One region of the Mycobacterium neumannii genome, then DNA from elsewhere that is predicted to be linked to it. Evidence: riboswitches for the same ligand, from Rfam matches in the RefSeq annotation. Region 1 holds a riboswitch; the other holds the start of a gene.

Region 1 (7,789 bases):
GCGCTGAACAAGATCTGGCGTCGGCACCGTCTGACTCAACACGGCCTGGACCAGAACCTGGTCGACGAGATCAAGCGCAAGAAGGACGCGCGGATGCACGAGGACTACATTCGCCGCTTCGGCCCGCGCCCCGAAGAGGCGCGCTGGCAGCAGAACAGCAGCCCCTTCTAACCACACGGAGTCGTCGGCTGCGCGTGCAGTCGCCCGGTGATCAGTGAGGACGAACCTCGTTCGCCGCGGCGACCAGGTTGCGCAACGAGGCGGTCACCTCGTCGGTCCTGCGCGTCTTCAGACCGCAGTCCGGGTTCACCCAAAGACGCTCGGCGGGAACGGAGTTCAACGCTTCTCGCAGCGCGGAAGCCATCTCGCCGACCGCGGGTACCCGCGGCGAGTGGATGTCGTACACGCCGGGGCCGACGCTGTTGGCGAACCCGGCCGCGTTGAGGTCGCCGAGCACCTCCATGTGCGAACGCGCCGCCTCGATGGACGTCACATCGGCATCGAGATCGGCGATTGCGCCGATCACCTCGCCGAACTCCGAGTAGCACAGGTGCGTGTGGATCTGTGTCGAGTCATCGACACCCGATGTCGACAACCGGAATGCGTCGACCGCCCAGCGCAGATAGGCATCCTTGTCCTTGGAGCGCAGGGGCAGCAGCTCGCGAAGCGCGGGCTCGTCGACCTGGATGATCGCGATACCCGCCGACTGCAGATCGATGGTCTCCTCGCGAATCGCCAGCGCCACTTGGGCCGCCGTCTGCGCCAACGGCTGGTCGTCGCGCACGAACGACCACGCCAGGATCGTCACGGGTCCGGTCAGCATGCCCTTGACCGGCTTGTCGGTCAGTGACTGCGCATATGTGATCCATTCGACCGTCATCGGGTCGGGTCGGCTGACGTCGCCGTACAGGATCGGCGGGCGAACGCACCGGCTGCCGTAGGACTGCACCCAGCCGTTCTGTGTGGCGAAGAATCCGTCGAGCTGCTCGGCGAAGTACTGCACCATGTCGTTGCGCTCGGGCTCGCCGTGCACCAGCACGTCCAGACCGATCTCCTCCTGCAGCCCGATGACGCCGGCGATTTCGGCCTGCATCCGGCGCCTGTACTCGGCGGCGTCGATCCTGCCCGCGCGCAGGTCCGCTCGGGCCACCCGGATCGCCGATGTCTGCGGGTACGACCCGATGGTCGTCGTCGGCAGGACGGGCAGGTTCAGCCGCGCCTGCTGCGCCGCGCGGCGCCGGCCGGCGGGACCGCGTTCGGCGCCGGACGCGGTGATGGCCGAGATCCGCGCTCGCACATCGTCGTTGTTCAACCGGGGATCGGCGCGCCGCGACGCGATGGCCGCGTTGGACGCCGCGATCTCACCGTCGATCGCCTCGCGTCCGTCCATCAAGCCGCGGGCGAGCGCCACGACCTCGGTCACCTTCTCGAAGCCGAACGCCAACCAGCTCCGCAAGGCGCCGTCGATAGAGGGCTCCGCATCGAGCGTGTACGGAACGTGCAGCGTCGAGCACGACGTCGAAACCGCGACGTGCTGCGCCGACCCCCGCAGTGTTGTCAGGGTGCCGAGAGCCGATTCCAGGTCGGTACGCCAAATGTTGCGGCCGTCGACGACACCGGCCACGAGGAGTTTGTCGGTCAGTTCGGGCACAGCGGCGACCGCGGGCACGCCGCCCGCGACGAGGTCGACACCGATCGCTTCGACCGGCGTTCGCGCGAGCGCGGGCAAGGCATCGGTGAGCTTTCCGAAGTAGGTGGCCACCAAGATCGCCGGCCGCTCGGTCAGCCGCCCGAGCTGCGCGTAGGTGCGCTCGGCGAGTTCGGCTGCGGTGTCGACGAAGTCGGTGACCAGAACGGGTTCGTCGATCTGCACCCACTCGACGCCCTGCCCGGCGAGAAGTGCCAGCAGCTCCCCGTACACCACGGTCAATTCGGCGAGCCGGTCGATCGGCGCGTCGGCTCCGTCCACCGCCTTGCTCAGGGCGAGGAACGTGATCGGTCCGATGACCACGGGACGAGCCGGAATACTTTGGGCGCGAGCATCTTCGAGTTCACCGAGGATCTTGGTCGGGTTCAGCGCGAAATGCGTATCCGGACCGAGTTCGGGCACGATGTAGTGGTAGTTGGTGTCGAACCACTTCGTCATCTCCAGCGGGGCGATCTCGTCGTTGCCGCGCGCGGCGGCGAAATAGCGGTCCATTTCATCGGACACGTCCGCGACCCGCGGGGGCAACGCGCCCACCATGGCTGCGGTGTCGAGCATCTGATCGTAGTAGGAGAACGTGTTCACCGGAACGGAATCCAGCCCCTCGGCCACGAGCGCCTCCCAGGTGTCGCGGCGCAGTTCGGCGGCCACGGACTCGAGTTCGTCGCGTCCGACGGTCCCCGCCCAGTACTTCTCGACGGCTCGTTTGAGTTCACGGTTCGGGCCGATGCGCGGGGAACCGAGGATGGTGGCGTAGAACGGTGTTGCGGTCATGACGACGTCCTCATCGGTACGGCGGATGTTCATCGCCGGAGGTGTCGTGCCGAGCGCGGACACGTCATACGCAACCCGCTTCGGCCACAGCCCATTCCACGGGGCGATGAACCACCGGACGCGGCGCGCCCGGTACATCTGGCAGGTCTTCGGACTCGCAGGCTCGCACATGGTCGTGCACCTAATGGCCGTCGCTTCCCAGCCCGTGGGGCCAGTGCCGTTGACGGCGGTCGTTCCTGCATACCGCTGCGGGACAGTCCCGGATTCTCACCGGAGTTCCCTCTCGCACCGCACCCGAATCGGCGTGCGGCACTCGATGCCGACGGCCCTCCCTCGATTCCGAGATCGGTTCGCCCGCAAACCAGCTGCGCGACCAGCCTACCCCTACCACCGGGCCAGCCACTCGGTCAGGGACCTGCCTGCCTCCAGCACATGGCAATCGGCGCTGTCCTGTGCGGCGTTGCTCGCGTCGAAATCCTGATCCGACGCCTAGGACAACAGCGTCTGGCCCAGGTAACCGCCCGACTCGACTCCCGGCAGGATCGCGAACGTCGCCGACCCGATGGTGGTGATCCACTTGTTCAGCGCATCGGCCGCAGCGAGCCGCCGCTGCACCGGGGTGAACTGTTCGTCCGGGTCACGTTGGTACGCAGCGAAAATGAGCCCACTGTCGGTGAGACGCCCGGCGGCCGGCGCGTCGTCGTAGTTGTAGGGTCTGCGAAGAAATCGTTCGTTGTCGCTGTGCGGTCGGGCCAGTGCGATGTGCGCGTTCGGCGGTATCACCGGTATACCCTCTTCGTCCGCGTCGAAGTCCGGAACGTCGTCCTCCCGGCTCCCGGTCAACGGCGCGCCGCTGTCGAGGCGACGACCGACGCTGAGTTCCTTGCTGGTTCGGTCGAGCTCGTCCCAAGTATCCATCTCTGCGCGGATGCGGCGTAACACCAGCGTCGTACCCCCGGCGAACCACGGCTGGTCGTCACCGTCGTCCCACACGTGCCGATCGAAACCTGCCTGGTCGACGATGTTGGCGGTGCCGTCGATCTGACCCATCAGATTTCGCATGCTGTGCGCACCCGAGCCCGCTGCTTGCCGGAATCCCGTCTGCCGCCATCGCTGCCGGGTCATGGCGCGCACGTTCTTCAGCAGCACCCGGCTGGTGTGCGCGACGGTGATCGGGTCGTCGGCACAGATCTGCAGCAGGAGATCACCGCCGCACCACCTCGGTTCGAGGCGGTCGGTGGCTAAGGCCGGTGGATCGGCGACCGCTCGCGGGCGCCGATTCCCGAGCCCGATCCGGTCGAACAGTCCCGGTCCGACACCGACGGTGACGGTGAGCCTGGCCGGCCGTTGCGCCAGTTCGGGTTCGGTGTCGGCCAGCGCGGGAGTGCCTTGAGTCAATCGTTCGGCGTCCGACGTCCACAGTCTCAGCACGGCTGCCAACGTCTCCCGCGGGCCGCGATGAGGATGCGGTTCGAGGTCGAGTGCGACGAACAACGCATGCGCCTGCGGGGACGTCGCGACACCGGCCTGATGCCGCCCGTGAAACGGTTCGACGGCCCGGTCGACGGCGTCGGCAGGGACAGCGAATTGTGCAATGCCGCTGTGGCTCAGCGTCGCCCCCGCCGCCACCGCGACGGCGCTGCCCGCGAGAAGACGACGCCGATTGAGGTGGAATCGACCCTCGGCCACGCCGTCACCCATGGTCATGGTGTGGTGCGGACCCGTCCGTGACCGGCTGGTAATCCTCGTTGGCACCGGCGAAGTCACGCACCTGGGCGGTGACCGGCAGCGTCGACCCGTCCTCGAACTCGACGGTCAGCGTCACCTCAGAGCCGGGCAGCAGCGGCTGTTTGAGGTCCATCAGCATCAGGTGGTCACCGCCCGGCACCAGGGCGTGTGAGCCTTTGGCCGGGATCACCAGGCCCCCGTCTTTGGGGCGCATCGTCCTGGCGCCCCCATCGGCCGCCACTTCGTGCACCTCGACCCGCCCGGCCGCATCCGAGCGCCCCGAGACGATCCGCGCGTCGTGGTGTCCGGCGTTGGCGAGTATGCCGAACACCGCGGCCATACCGGTCTCGGCCGCGCTGGCCCACTGGTCGGCGAGCGTTACCTCCGAAGACATCGGCCCTTCGTCGTGTTGGCCGTGTGACGTGCAAGCCGCCACGGCGGTCGCAGTGATGAGAAGTACCAGTGCGTGATAGGTCCTGTTAGACATCGACGTTCGCCTCCTGCTCGGTGCCCCGCTTCTTGACCGTTGCGACGATGAGGTCGACGACCACGAATGCGGCGAGGCTGAGACCGAACAACGGCAACGCCCAACCCACCGCTAGTGCAACAGCGACGACCAACGCGATCGCCCCCGGGTGCAGACCACGCAGGACGCCTCGCAGCGGCGGACGACCGGCCGCCCACGCCGAACCCTTTGTCGGCCTGCGTTGCCACCACATGAGGTAACCGCGAACGACGATCGTGATCAGCCCAACTGCGGTGAGCGCCAACACGATCTGGTTCACGACCCCGAACAACACACCCATGTGCGCGTCGATCGCCCAGTTGGTGAGCTTGGCCAGAAGCGGCCACTCGGCCTGATTGACCCGGTCGATGATCGCTCCGGTATCGGGGTCCACCGAGACCGCGTCGTACCGAGTGGGCCAGTCGCGCTTGTTCTCCGCGACTTCCCAACCCTGGCCGTCGGCGCTCGGAGGGTACATCCACATCGGGCCGGACAGTCCCGCGGCGCGGGCCGCACTCAACGCGGTGTCCGCACCGTGTAGCGCGGCGTCACCGCCGCCGACGACGGCCCCCCCGTGGTGCTGCCCATGACCCGCGTCGGTGTCGGCCGACTGCATGAGCGCGGTGTCCACCGATGGCGCTGTGGTGTTCAGCCTTTCCTGCAGCAGATTGACCGTCTCACCGCCGTAGCGCGACCAGGTGATGCCGGTGACCGACAGCCCGAGCAGCGCAACGATGAGCCAAACTCCCACCGCGCCATGCCAGGACAGAGTGCGGCGACGGTCCGTCTTGTCACGGTCGGGAAGCGCGATGCGACGCAGCTTCTTGGTGTCGCGGCGATGCAGGTACCACAGCGCCAGACCCGCCAGCGCGATCACCCACAGCCAGCTCGCCGCAAGCTCGCTGTAGTTGCGGCCCACGGCACCGAGATGCAGGTTGCGGTGCAACTCGTCGAACCACGCGCGCACCGGCAGCCACTGGCCGTAAGTGGTCAGCGCGCCACGGATCTCACCGCTGTACGGGTCGACGAATACCGTTCTCGCATAGTCGGGCGGAACGTCGTCGACCGCGAGTACGACCCGCGTGATGTCATCGGCCGCGACGGGCGGGCCGATCTGCTCCACCATCCCCTCGGGGTATGCGGCACGCACGGCGCGCAGCTGTTCGGCCAGCGGGAGTCGGTGCTCCCCGACGCTGTCGACGGTGACCTTCTCGCGGTAGACCGCGTCGTCGATCTGGGGAATCACCGCGTACAACAAGCCGGTGACAGCGGCGATCAGAATGAACGGACCGACGAAAACGCCGGCATAGAAATGCAATCGCAGTAACAGAGGACGCACGCCGCGCTGACGCTGACGCGCGGGCGTGCCGAGAGTGGGGGTCGTTGTCATGAATGGCGGACCTTCAGCCGGCGGCCCGGCGAGCACTCGTCGAGCCGGAAATTGAGGTGGGTGAGTTGCGTCGAAAGCCGCGACGCCTGTCGCGGTTCGATCTCGGTGCGCGGCGGGGCTAAGCCGCCGTTGCCAACCTCAGTGGCGGAGCGCGCATGCCGAGCCCGCAACTCAACAGGACGGATTCGGCGACAACGGTTTTGACGACACGGTGTACCCGCCGCGCGCGCGGGCGCAGTCCGGCCGTGGCGAAGATTCGCAGCCACTGCAGCACCGATACGCAGACGACGTAGAGGTATTCGACAGCCGCGATCGCTGTTCCCAGGATGACGGCGGCCCCGATATGGGCCGCGGTCATCGCGGGCGTCAGGCCCAGGGCGGCGGCCGAGTGCACGTGCCCACCGGCGATGACGAAGGACAGGTGGCCGAGGAGTTGTGCGAGGCTCAGGGCGCCGACGGCGCCGAGCAATCGCCCGTGACGACCGTCGAGCGCGGGTCGGGCGACCACGGCGCCCACGGTGGCGCAGACGAGCATCGCGACGATCAGCGCCGATCCCGCGGGGAGCTGACCGCCGGAGAACGTATGCGCGGTCGCGGTCAAGACGGCAGAACACGATCCGACCAGACTCCCGCGCACCCAACGTGCGCGCGACTTCGGCGTGTTCACCTGCAGAACTCTACCGTCGGCGCCACCGGGTCACCCCTCGACCACGACCCCCGCGGCGGCTTCGATGGGTTTCACCACCGCCGTGAAGTCCGATTCGGCTCCCTCGCTGGCCATCGTCGCCTCCCAGACCTGGCCCACGGCGTCGGCGAGTTCGGTCGGCAGGCCCAGCGCCCTGGCCTCGTCGAGGTAGAGCCGGACGTCCTTGACCATCAACCCCGTCGCGAAGCCGTAGTCGAACGTGCGGGGCAGCACCGCCTGCGGGAACTTGTCCCGACTGGCGTGAGTGCCACCGGAACCGGCGTTGAGGACGTCGATCATCACCTGGGCGTCGAGTCCTGCCTTCACACCGGCCACCATCGCCTCGGCGGTGACAGCCAGTGTCGTCGCGGCGATGACGTTGTTGATGAGCTTCATCGTCTGCGCAGCGCCGGGCTTCTCACCGACGAACGTCGCCCGCCCGAGTGTTTCGAACAGCGGTGCGCACGTCTGGTAGTGAGCCCGCGGCCCCGACACCATGATGGCCAGGGTGCCCGCCTCGGCCCCGTGCACACCGCCGCTCACGGGACTGTCGAGCGCCGCGATCCCGCGCTCGGCCAACAGCGCGTTGTTGCGCTGCGCGGCTTGGCGTCCCACCGTCGACAGGTCGACGAAACGCTCGACGACGGTCCCGCAGGCGACCTCGGCGGCGACGGACTCCGACGCCTGCGGGGTCGGCAGGCTCGTCAGTATCGTCGGCGCGCGGTCGGCGACCTCGCGCGCCGAGGCCGCCCGCTCGGCACCGGCTTCAACCGCCCTGTCGACCACCTCGGGGCGGGCGTCGCAGACGACCACCCGATGCCCGGCCGCCCGCAGGCGGTCTGCCATCGGGAAGCCCATGTTGCCGAGTCCGACGAATCCGATGTCCATGCCGCGCCCTACCGCTGTTCGGCGTCGTCTAAGGCGGCGCGCGCGGTGCGGAAGGCCTCCACCGCGGCGGGCACACCTGCGTACACCGCGACCTGCATGAAGATCTCGCGGATC
Region 2 (7,789 bases), on a different contig from region 1:
GCGACAACACCCGCATCGAGACGTCGAGGTCGTCGGCTGCGTAGGGGAGCGCGCGCAGTGGTTCGTGCAGGGGACGGAAGAAGTCGTCCCAGTGGATGAGCACCACGCGGCGCGCGCCCACGGTCCGCACGGTTTCGCGCCAGTAATCACGCAGGTAGCGCTCCGGTTGCAGCCCGAGCTGGCCGACTCCGAGGTACACGACATCGGCGCGGTGTCCGGCCAGGGCCCCGGCAACGAATCCCGCACTGCCGACGATCAGCAGACGACGATCCGACGGACGGTGACGAACGAGTGTGGACCACGCCTCACCGCACCGGTACGCCGACACTCTGACCGGCGGCACGACCGGACCGGTGATGACACCCGGAAACCGGTCGGGCGGGCAGTGATCCCCCTCGATGAGCGTGACCTCGTAAGCGCCCAGCGCGACGGGGTCGCCGGGACTGACCACCACGATGCGGTCCTCGGGCAGCCGGTGGCCGCGGCCCACGTGGGCGGCGGATAGGCCGCCGACAAGTCGCGCGCCGGTCCGCTCGGCGACAGCCGCACTGTCCATCGCGTGGTCGTAGTGGGTGTGTACGGGAAGGACGGCCTCCAGCCGGTCGATCCGCAGGCGGGTGAGGCAGCCGTCGATGCGCGGCTCCGCCGGTGACAGCCGCCGCAGCCCGACTTCGGCCAGGCTCGGGCGTGAGAAGAAGCCGTCGGTCAGCAGCGCCGATTCGCCATCGTCGATCAGCAGCGTTGTGACGCCCGCCCAGGTGACCCTCAGCGGCGTATCCGCACCCGCCGGCGGGACGTCGAAATAGCGCTCGTAATCCGCCAGGTTGGGCCTGCCGAGTTTGAGACGCATAGCGCCAACTCTAAGTGGCCCACGCGATGGTGCGCTCGATCGTGACTGTCGACCGCGTCCTTCACCGATCCTCCCCTTCGTGGCGGCTGCTGATTTCGCCGGCATGTTCGGCCCTGTCGTCACACGGATCCTCGTGCCAGTCGCCGAAAGGGTCTGCATATGCGGGCCATTCGTGTGGGCGCGCCCATTCCTCGTCGGTGATCAGTGCCGCGCGCAACGCGTCGACGATGTCCTCTGGTTCCGCTCCGCGCACCAACACGGTGATCGAAACGTGACGGTCGCCGAGACGGCCGTCCCAGTCGGCGGCAGCGAGCGCAACACGTTGCGGGTCTGCGTAGGTCCGTTCGGTTTCGGTCATGGCGGCCAGCCATCGACCCGCATACTCGAACCGCATACCTCCGCCGGCTGATTCGAGCCACATGACATCGTCGAACCGGTTGGCCAACCACAGCCGTCCCCTCGTGCGCACCACGCCGTCGAGAAGCACCTCCAGCGCGTCGTGCAGTCGCTGGGGATGGAATGGCCGACGGGCGGAGAACAGCAACAACCCGATCTCGCCGTCGGCATCCAGTGACGGCTGTCCGGCGAGCAGCGGGTCGTGCGGGTGGTCGCTGCGTCCGCGCCTGCTGTCAGGCTCGAGGTTGGCCAGCGCCATCTCGATGCGTTCGGAACCGACCGTCAGGCGCGCACGAGGTGCCAACCGTCGCAGTACTTTCAGCGTCTGCGCATGAGCTTGGTCCAGTACGAGCGCGTCGGCGAATTCGGCCTGCCCGACAGCCACCTGCGCCACGGTCCGTCCGTCGTGGAGGTCGTGGTCGCCGGTCGCCTGAGCCAGCCAAACGGCAGAGTCGACGCAGGTCACCACCGCCTCGATGCGCACGTCACGAGCCGCTGGTGCGTCGATGTAGCCAGGACCCACGTGCACCCGCACGTTGTTGATTGCCCAGCACACCGGTTCGGGCTCAAGCCATGGCATGAGTTGCACCGCAATGCGATTGACATCGCAGCGGCGGTGTAGTCGGCGCAACAGCGCCAGTAGGTCCTCGCGCACGGTGCAGGTCACGCATCCGCGGACCAACTCGATGTTCCAAGCCGTGGTGCCCGACGACGTCGTGACGGTACGCACCACGACTTGACCGTCGTATCCATGTCTGACGACCACCGTGCCGGTCGCCCGGGCCAGCACGGTGGCGACGCCTTCTGTGTTGCCTTGCCCGCAGATCAGCACCAGTGGAGTGCGCACAGCGACCCCTTCCTCAGTTGAAAATGATTTTCATTAACGCTAGGTTACCGCCGAAGGAGGAATATGTCCGCGCACTGTCAGGTCACCGGCCGAGCACCAAGTTTCGGCAACTCGGTATCGCATTCGCACCGACGCACGCGTCGTCGCTGGAACCCCAACATCCAGACGAAGACGTATTACCTGCCGTCCGAATCGCGCCGGATCAAACTGCGGGTGAGCGCGAAGGGCATCAAGGTCATCGACCGAGACGGCGTCGAGGCCGTCGTGGCGCGGTTACGGAAGGAGGGGAAGAAAATCTGATGGCGCGCACCGATATCAGGCCCACCGTGAAACTGCGTTCGACGGCCGGTACGGGCCACACATATGTCACACGCAAGAACCGGCGCAACGACCCGGATCGATTGGTGCTGCGCAAGTATGACCCCACCGTCCGCCGCCACGTCGACTTCCGAGAGGAACGCTGATGGTGGCCTGTCCTCGTCCGGCGCACAGCCCCGCAGACGATCGGCAGTGGCTGTTGCACGCACGGTGCCGTGGGCTGCCGACAGAGATCTTCTTCGCGGCCGAAGGTGAGCGCGGGCAAAGTCGAGTAGCACGCGAAGAACAGGCGAAAAGAGTTTGTCGGCCGTGTCCCGTGCAGCCCGACTGCCTGCGGTACGCACTCAGAGCCGTGGAGCCATGGGGCATCTGGGGCGCAACGACGCCAACAGAACGACAGCGGCTCACCGAGCCGGCCGAGCCGTCGGGACGAGCGCCCACCGACGCCCGTGTGGCAGGATCATGCCCGACAGGCGATCGCGACTCGAGGAAGCCGGTGTGAATCCGGCGCGGTCCCGCCACTGTGACCGGCGAGGTCTTTGCGATCGACCCGGGAGCCAGATACTCACCGCGGTCGCCTCCTCATAAGGCTGGGGCGGATTTCCCCGGTGAGGCTGACCTCGGCGTACCGAGAGCGCTTCCCGTGGCATCCGCGCACGACGGAAGGCACGGCATATGGCGCGTCGACATCTTGCGGCGGCGGTGATCTCGGCGCTGCTGCTTACCGCGTGCGGCACTGCGAGCCCGCCGGCCGGCACCACCGCTGCCGAAGCCGTGGCGGGATTCCCGGTGAGCGTCACCAACTGCGGCATCACCACAACCTACGACCGCCCACCGCGCCGGGCCGTGGCCTTGAACCAGCACTCGGTCGAGACGATGTTGGCGCTGGGACTTCAGAAGTCCATGGTGGGCACCGCATTCCTCGACGATCAGGTGCTGCCCGAATACCGCGACGCCTACGAGGGCATACCGGTGATCGCCGAGGAATACCCGTCGTACGAGACACTGCTCGCCGCCGAACCCGACTTCGTCTACGGCGGTTGGGAAAGCGCATTCGACGAGAAGGAGGGGCGTGGGCGCGAGCGGTTGCGCGATGTCGGCATCGACACCCACCTCAACCCTGAGAACTGCTCTTCTGAGCCGATGACGTTATCTGCGGTGGACGACGAAATACGCACCATGGGGCGGATATTCGGTGTCAGCTACCGAGCCGAGTGGGTGGTCGAACGCCAGCAGCGGAGCCTGCAGGATACCCGCCAGCGCGCGCGCGACCTGGCACCGGTCGATGTGGCCGTCTACGACAGCGGTGAGGCCACCGTGTTCACCTCCGGCGGGCAGGGCATCGGCAACCAGATCATCGAATCCGCGGGCGGGCGCAACCTGTTCGCTGACGTACCGAAGGTGTGGGCCGACGTCTCGTTCGAACAGTTCGCCGAACGGGCGCCCGAGGTCATCCTGATCTATGACTACGGCGATCAATCGGTCGAGCAGAAGAAACGGTTTCTGCAGGACAACCCGCTGCTGCAGCGGGTACCTGCCGTCCGCGACCAACGCTTCGCGGTGTTGCCGCTGTCCGAGATCACCGCAGGCGTGCGTGTCGGGCGCGCGGTCAAATCCCTTGCCGAACAGCTACATCCGGAGCAGGCGCGATGACGGCCGTCATCCTGGACAAGCCGGTGCGGTCGGTGACCCTGGGCTCGCAACGCGTTCCGTACGGCCTCGTGCTGACCATGCTCGCGGGGCTCCTTCTGTTGTGCGCGACCGCAGGGGTCACCATCGGGTCGGTGGCCCTTCCGCCCGGGCAGGTGTGGCAGATCCTGCTCCACCAGCTCAATCCGATGTTGGTCGACCCGACATGGCCGCCGGTGCGTGCCTCGATCGTGCTCGACGCACGGCTACCCCGGGTTGCGTTGGCGGCGGTCATCGGAGCCGGCCTGGCATGCTGCGGGATGGTGCTGCAGGCTGTCGTGCGCAACCCGTTGGCCGACCCGATGCTTTTGGGTGTGTCGTCGGGTGCGTCGGTGGGTGCGGTTGCGGTGCTGGTGGCCGGCGCAGGGCTCGGCGTGTTCGTGCTGCCGCTGGCGGCGTTTCTCGGAGCGTTGGTCGCGTTGGTCGCCGTCTACTTTCTCGCTCGTACGGGCGGACGGATGACCACGCTGCGTCTGATACTCGCCGGTGTCGCGGTCGCGGAGGTGCTGTCGGCCGTCGCCAGTCTGCTGATCGTCACTTCTGACGACCCGCACAAGGCCCAGTCCGCGGTGCGCTGGATGCTCGGCGGCCTCGGTGGGGCCACCTGGTCGACGGTGTGGATCCCGGCTGTGGCCGTTGCCATCGGTATCGCGGTGCTGCTCGCCGTCACCCGGCCGCTGAATCTGCTGTACACCGGTGAAGAGGCCGCTGCGGCACTGGGTTTGGACGTTCATCGCTTTCGCGGGGCGATGTTCGTCGTGGTCGCGTTGATGGTGGGCGCCATGGTCGCGGTCAGCGGTGCGATCGGATTCGTCGGCCTGATCATGCCGCACATCGTGCGGATGCTCGTCGGCGCCGACCACCGTCGCGCCTTGCCCGCGGCCGCGCTGCTCGGGGCCTCGTTCCTGATCGTGTGCGACATCGCCGCGCGAACCGTCGCCGCACCGGAGGAACTGCCGGTCGGCGTCCTGACCGCCCTCGTCGGCGGCCCGTACTTCCTGTGGCTCATGCGGCGCAAGGTTTCGGCGTGACCGGCGGAGTCCTCATCGACGATGTGACGGTGACGAAGGGGCGAAAGACGTTGATCCGCAACGTCTCCATGCGGGTGGAGCGCGGTGAGATGGTGGCGGTCGTCGGACCCAACGGCGCCGGTAAGACCACGCTGTTGCGCACGCTCTACCGCGCTCAGCGGCCGACATCGGGGCGCGTGCTGGTCGGCGGCGAAGACGTCTGGCAGATGTCGGCCAAGCGCGCGGCGCGCCGCATCGCGGCGGTGTTGCAGGACGCGCCGGGCGATTTCGCGCTCACGGTGTTCGACGTGGTCGCGATGGGCCGGACCCCGTACAAGCGCGCGTTCGACGGTGACAACACCGACGACCGCCGCATCATCGCCGAGGCGCTCGAATCGGTGGAGGTATCCGGTCTGGCGAACGAACCGTTCGACCGGCTCTCGGGTGGTCAGAAGCAGCGCGTGATGATCGCTCGTGCGCTCACACAGAGAACCGACACGATCGTGTTGGACGAGCCGACCAACCACCTCGATCTGCGCCACCAGCACGATGCCCTGCACCTGCTGCGGAACACCGGCGCCACCGTCATCGCGGCATTGCACGACCTCAATCTCGCTGCGGCATACTGCGACCGGGTCTGCGTCCTCGATACCGGCCGCGTGGTGTCGATCGGCACTCCCCCACAGGTCCTGACCGAGGACATGCTCGCCGAGGTCTACGGCGTCGCGGCCAGGGTCGGCCTCGATGCGGGCACCGATCGAATCCGGGTCGACGTGACACCCAAGGAGTGGACCCGGTGAGGATCGACGCTCAACTCACCGAGATCGCCCGCTACGGAGGGTTCTTCGCCATCGCCCATGGGAGCGCCGAAGCGGGTTGGCGGCCGGTGAACGCATGCTACACCGACGGATACCAGGACCTGATCGAGGCGACGGCTAAACGCTACCGCACGAGCGACCTTCGCATCAGTGCGTCGGCGGTGCAGTTGAGCCACGCGTCGAGGCTGTGGTCACCGGTGCTCGCGTGCGCCGTCGCATACGGTGTGGTCCCCGACCTTACGAGCCTGCAGCGTGCGGAGGACAGCCCAGCGTTGAGAGTTACTGTCCCCGAGGGTAATCAGCTCGTCCGGGATCCGTCGGTCACGCTGTACCGCATCGTCGTCGAGGAGCACCTGGAGCGGTTGGCCGACGGGCTGCGTGTCAAGGTCGCACCCGGCCTGCTCTACGGCAACATCGCCTCGGCGTTAGTGGCCGCGACCAGAGCGCTCTACTCGGTGCGGCCGCAGCTGCGCGATTCCGCGACCGCCCTGGCGCGGTCTCTGCTGGAGACCGGCAGACTCACCGGAACCGGAACGGTCAAATACAACTTGGCGTTTCGTCGCCGAAGCTGCTGTCTGTACTACCGCGTGAGCGACGGATCGAAGTGCGGAGACTGTGCGTTGCGCTGAATCAGGTGAAGGGGGCGATCTCCACGCCCTCGGCCAGCAGCCTGTCGCGTACTGCCGTGGCGATCTGCACGGCGCCCGGTGAGTCACCGTGCACGCAGATCGAATCGACGGTGATCGGAATCGTCGAGCCGTCGACCGCGTCGACGCGCCCGTCCGACACCATCGACGCGATCCGGTCGGCGATGACGTCGGTGTCGTGCAGGACGGCACCGCGCTGGCGTCGGTCCACCAACCGGCCGTCGGGACGATAGGCCCTGTCGGCGAACGCCTCGGGCACCGTGCGCAATCCGAGCTGTTCGGCCTCGCGGAAGAACGCCGAGCCGGTGAGCCCGAGCACCGGAAGGGCGGGATCGACGTCGTGCACAGCCTCCGCGACCGCTCGGGCCTGATCGTTGTTGGTCACGATCGCGAAGTACAGCGCCCCATGAGGCTTGACGTAGGTGACGGTGGATCCGGCAGCGTGCGCGATCGCCTGTAGCGCACCGATCTGGTAGATCACGTCGGCCTTGAGATCCTCGGGTGTCGCGTCGATGAACCGGCGGCCGAAGCCGGGCAGATCGCGATAGCTGACCTGCGCGCCGATCCGCACGTCGCGCTCGGCCGCCGCTCGGCATGCCCGCAAGAGCAGGGCCGGGTCGCCGGCGTGGAAGCCGCAGGCGACGTTGGCGCTGGTGACGATGTCGAGCATGGCATCGTCGTCGCCGAGGCGCCAGACCCCGAAGCCCTCACCGAGGTCGGCATTCATGTCGATGGTTCTCATGTCGGAAACTCCGCGGATGTCGATGACGGCCAACGGTTTTCGGCGACGAATTCGGTCAACGGGCGTCCAGTCGTCCATTCGTCGATCTCGAGCTGGGGACGATCCGGAAACTCGGGGACCGGGCCGAGGCACAGGATCGCCACGGGCTCAGCGCCGTTGGGCATGCAGAGCAACTCGGCGAGCCTGTCCGGTTCGAAGATCGACACCCAACCCATGCCGAGCCCCTCTGCGCGCGCGGCGAGCCACAGGTTCTGTATCGCGCAGGAGACCGAGGCCAAATCCATGTGTGGAAGGGTGCGACGCCCGAACACATGCTCGTGTCTGCCGTCGCCCAGCGCGACGACGAGGAGCTCGGCGCACTCCAGGATCCCTTCGACCTTGAGAGCCAGGAACTCCTCGCCACGTGGCCCCAACGCCTCGGCGGTCCGCACACGCTCCTCGTCGACGAGGTCATGGATGCGTGCCCGCAACC

Evidence for each region. A riboswitch is a leader RNA that binds a small molecule or an ion and turns the genes downstream of it on or off. The one in region 1 is predicted to bind cobalamin.
Region 2: linked by a shared signal. The riboswitch ahead of CEX88_RS14515 (ABC transporter substrate-binding protein) and the one ahead of metE (5-methyltetrahydropteroyltriglutamate--homocysteine S-methyltransferase) in region 1 are both predicted to bind cobalamin.

The regions. Positions count from the first base shown of each region.
Region 1 is NZ_NKCO01000018.1:283-8,071, reverse strand. Features, by position in the region: gene CEX88_RS18905 (DUF5313 domain-containing protein) at 1-171, shown strand, start outside; gene metE (5-methyltetrahydropteroyltriglutamate--homocysteine S-methyltransferase) at 212-2,479, opposite strand; cobalamin riboswitch at 2,614-2,799, opposite strand; gene CEX88_RS18895 (Dyp-type peroxidase) at 2,969-4,180, opposite strand; gene CEX88_RS18890 (copper chaperone PCu(A)C) at 4,173-4,694, opposite strand; gene CEX88_RS18885 (PepSY-associated TM helix domain-containing protein) at 4,687-6,102, opposite strand; gene CEX88_RS18880 (hypothetical protein) at 6,221-6,769, opposite strand; gene CEX88_RS18875 (NAD(P)-dependent oxidoreductase) at 6,800-7,675, opposite strand; gene CEX88_RS18870 (carboxymuconolactone decarboxylase family protein) at 7,684-7,789, opposite strand, start outside.
Region 2 is NZ_NKCO01000011.1:24,807-32,595, forward strand. Features, by position in the region: gene CEX88_RS14490 (MBL fold metallo-hydrolase) at 1-850, opposite strand, end outside; gene mrf (ribosome hibernation factor-recruiting GTPase MRF) at 912-2,093, opposite strand; gene rpmB (50S ribosomal protein L28) at 2,157-2,393, shown strand; gene rpmG (50S ribosomal protein L33) at 2,393-2,557, shown strand; gene CEX88_RS26070 (WhiB family transcriptional regulator) at 2,557-2,913, shown strand; cobalamin riboswitch at 2,875-2,998, shown strand; gene CEX88_RS14515 (ABC transporter substrate-binding protein) at 3,087-4,064, shown strand; gene CEX88_RS14520 (FecCD family ABC transporter permease) at 4,061-5,131, shown strand; gene CEX88_RS14525 (ABC transporter ATP-binding protein) at 5,128-5,910, shown strand; gene CEX88_RS14530 ((2Fe-2S)-binding protein) at 5,907-6,557, shown strand; gene CEX88_RS14535 (LamB/YcsF family protein) at 6,559-7,317, opposite strand; gene bluB (5,6-dimethylbenzimidazole synthase) at 7,314-7,789, opposite strand, start outside.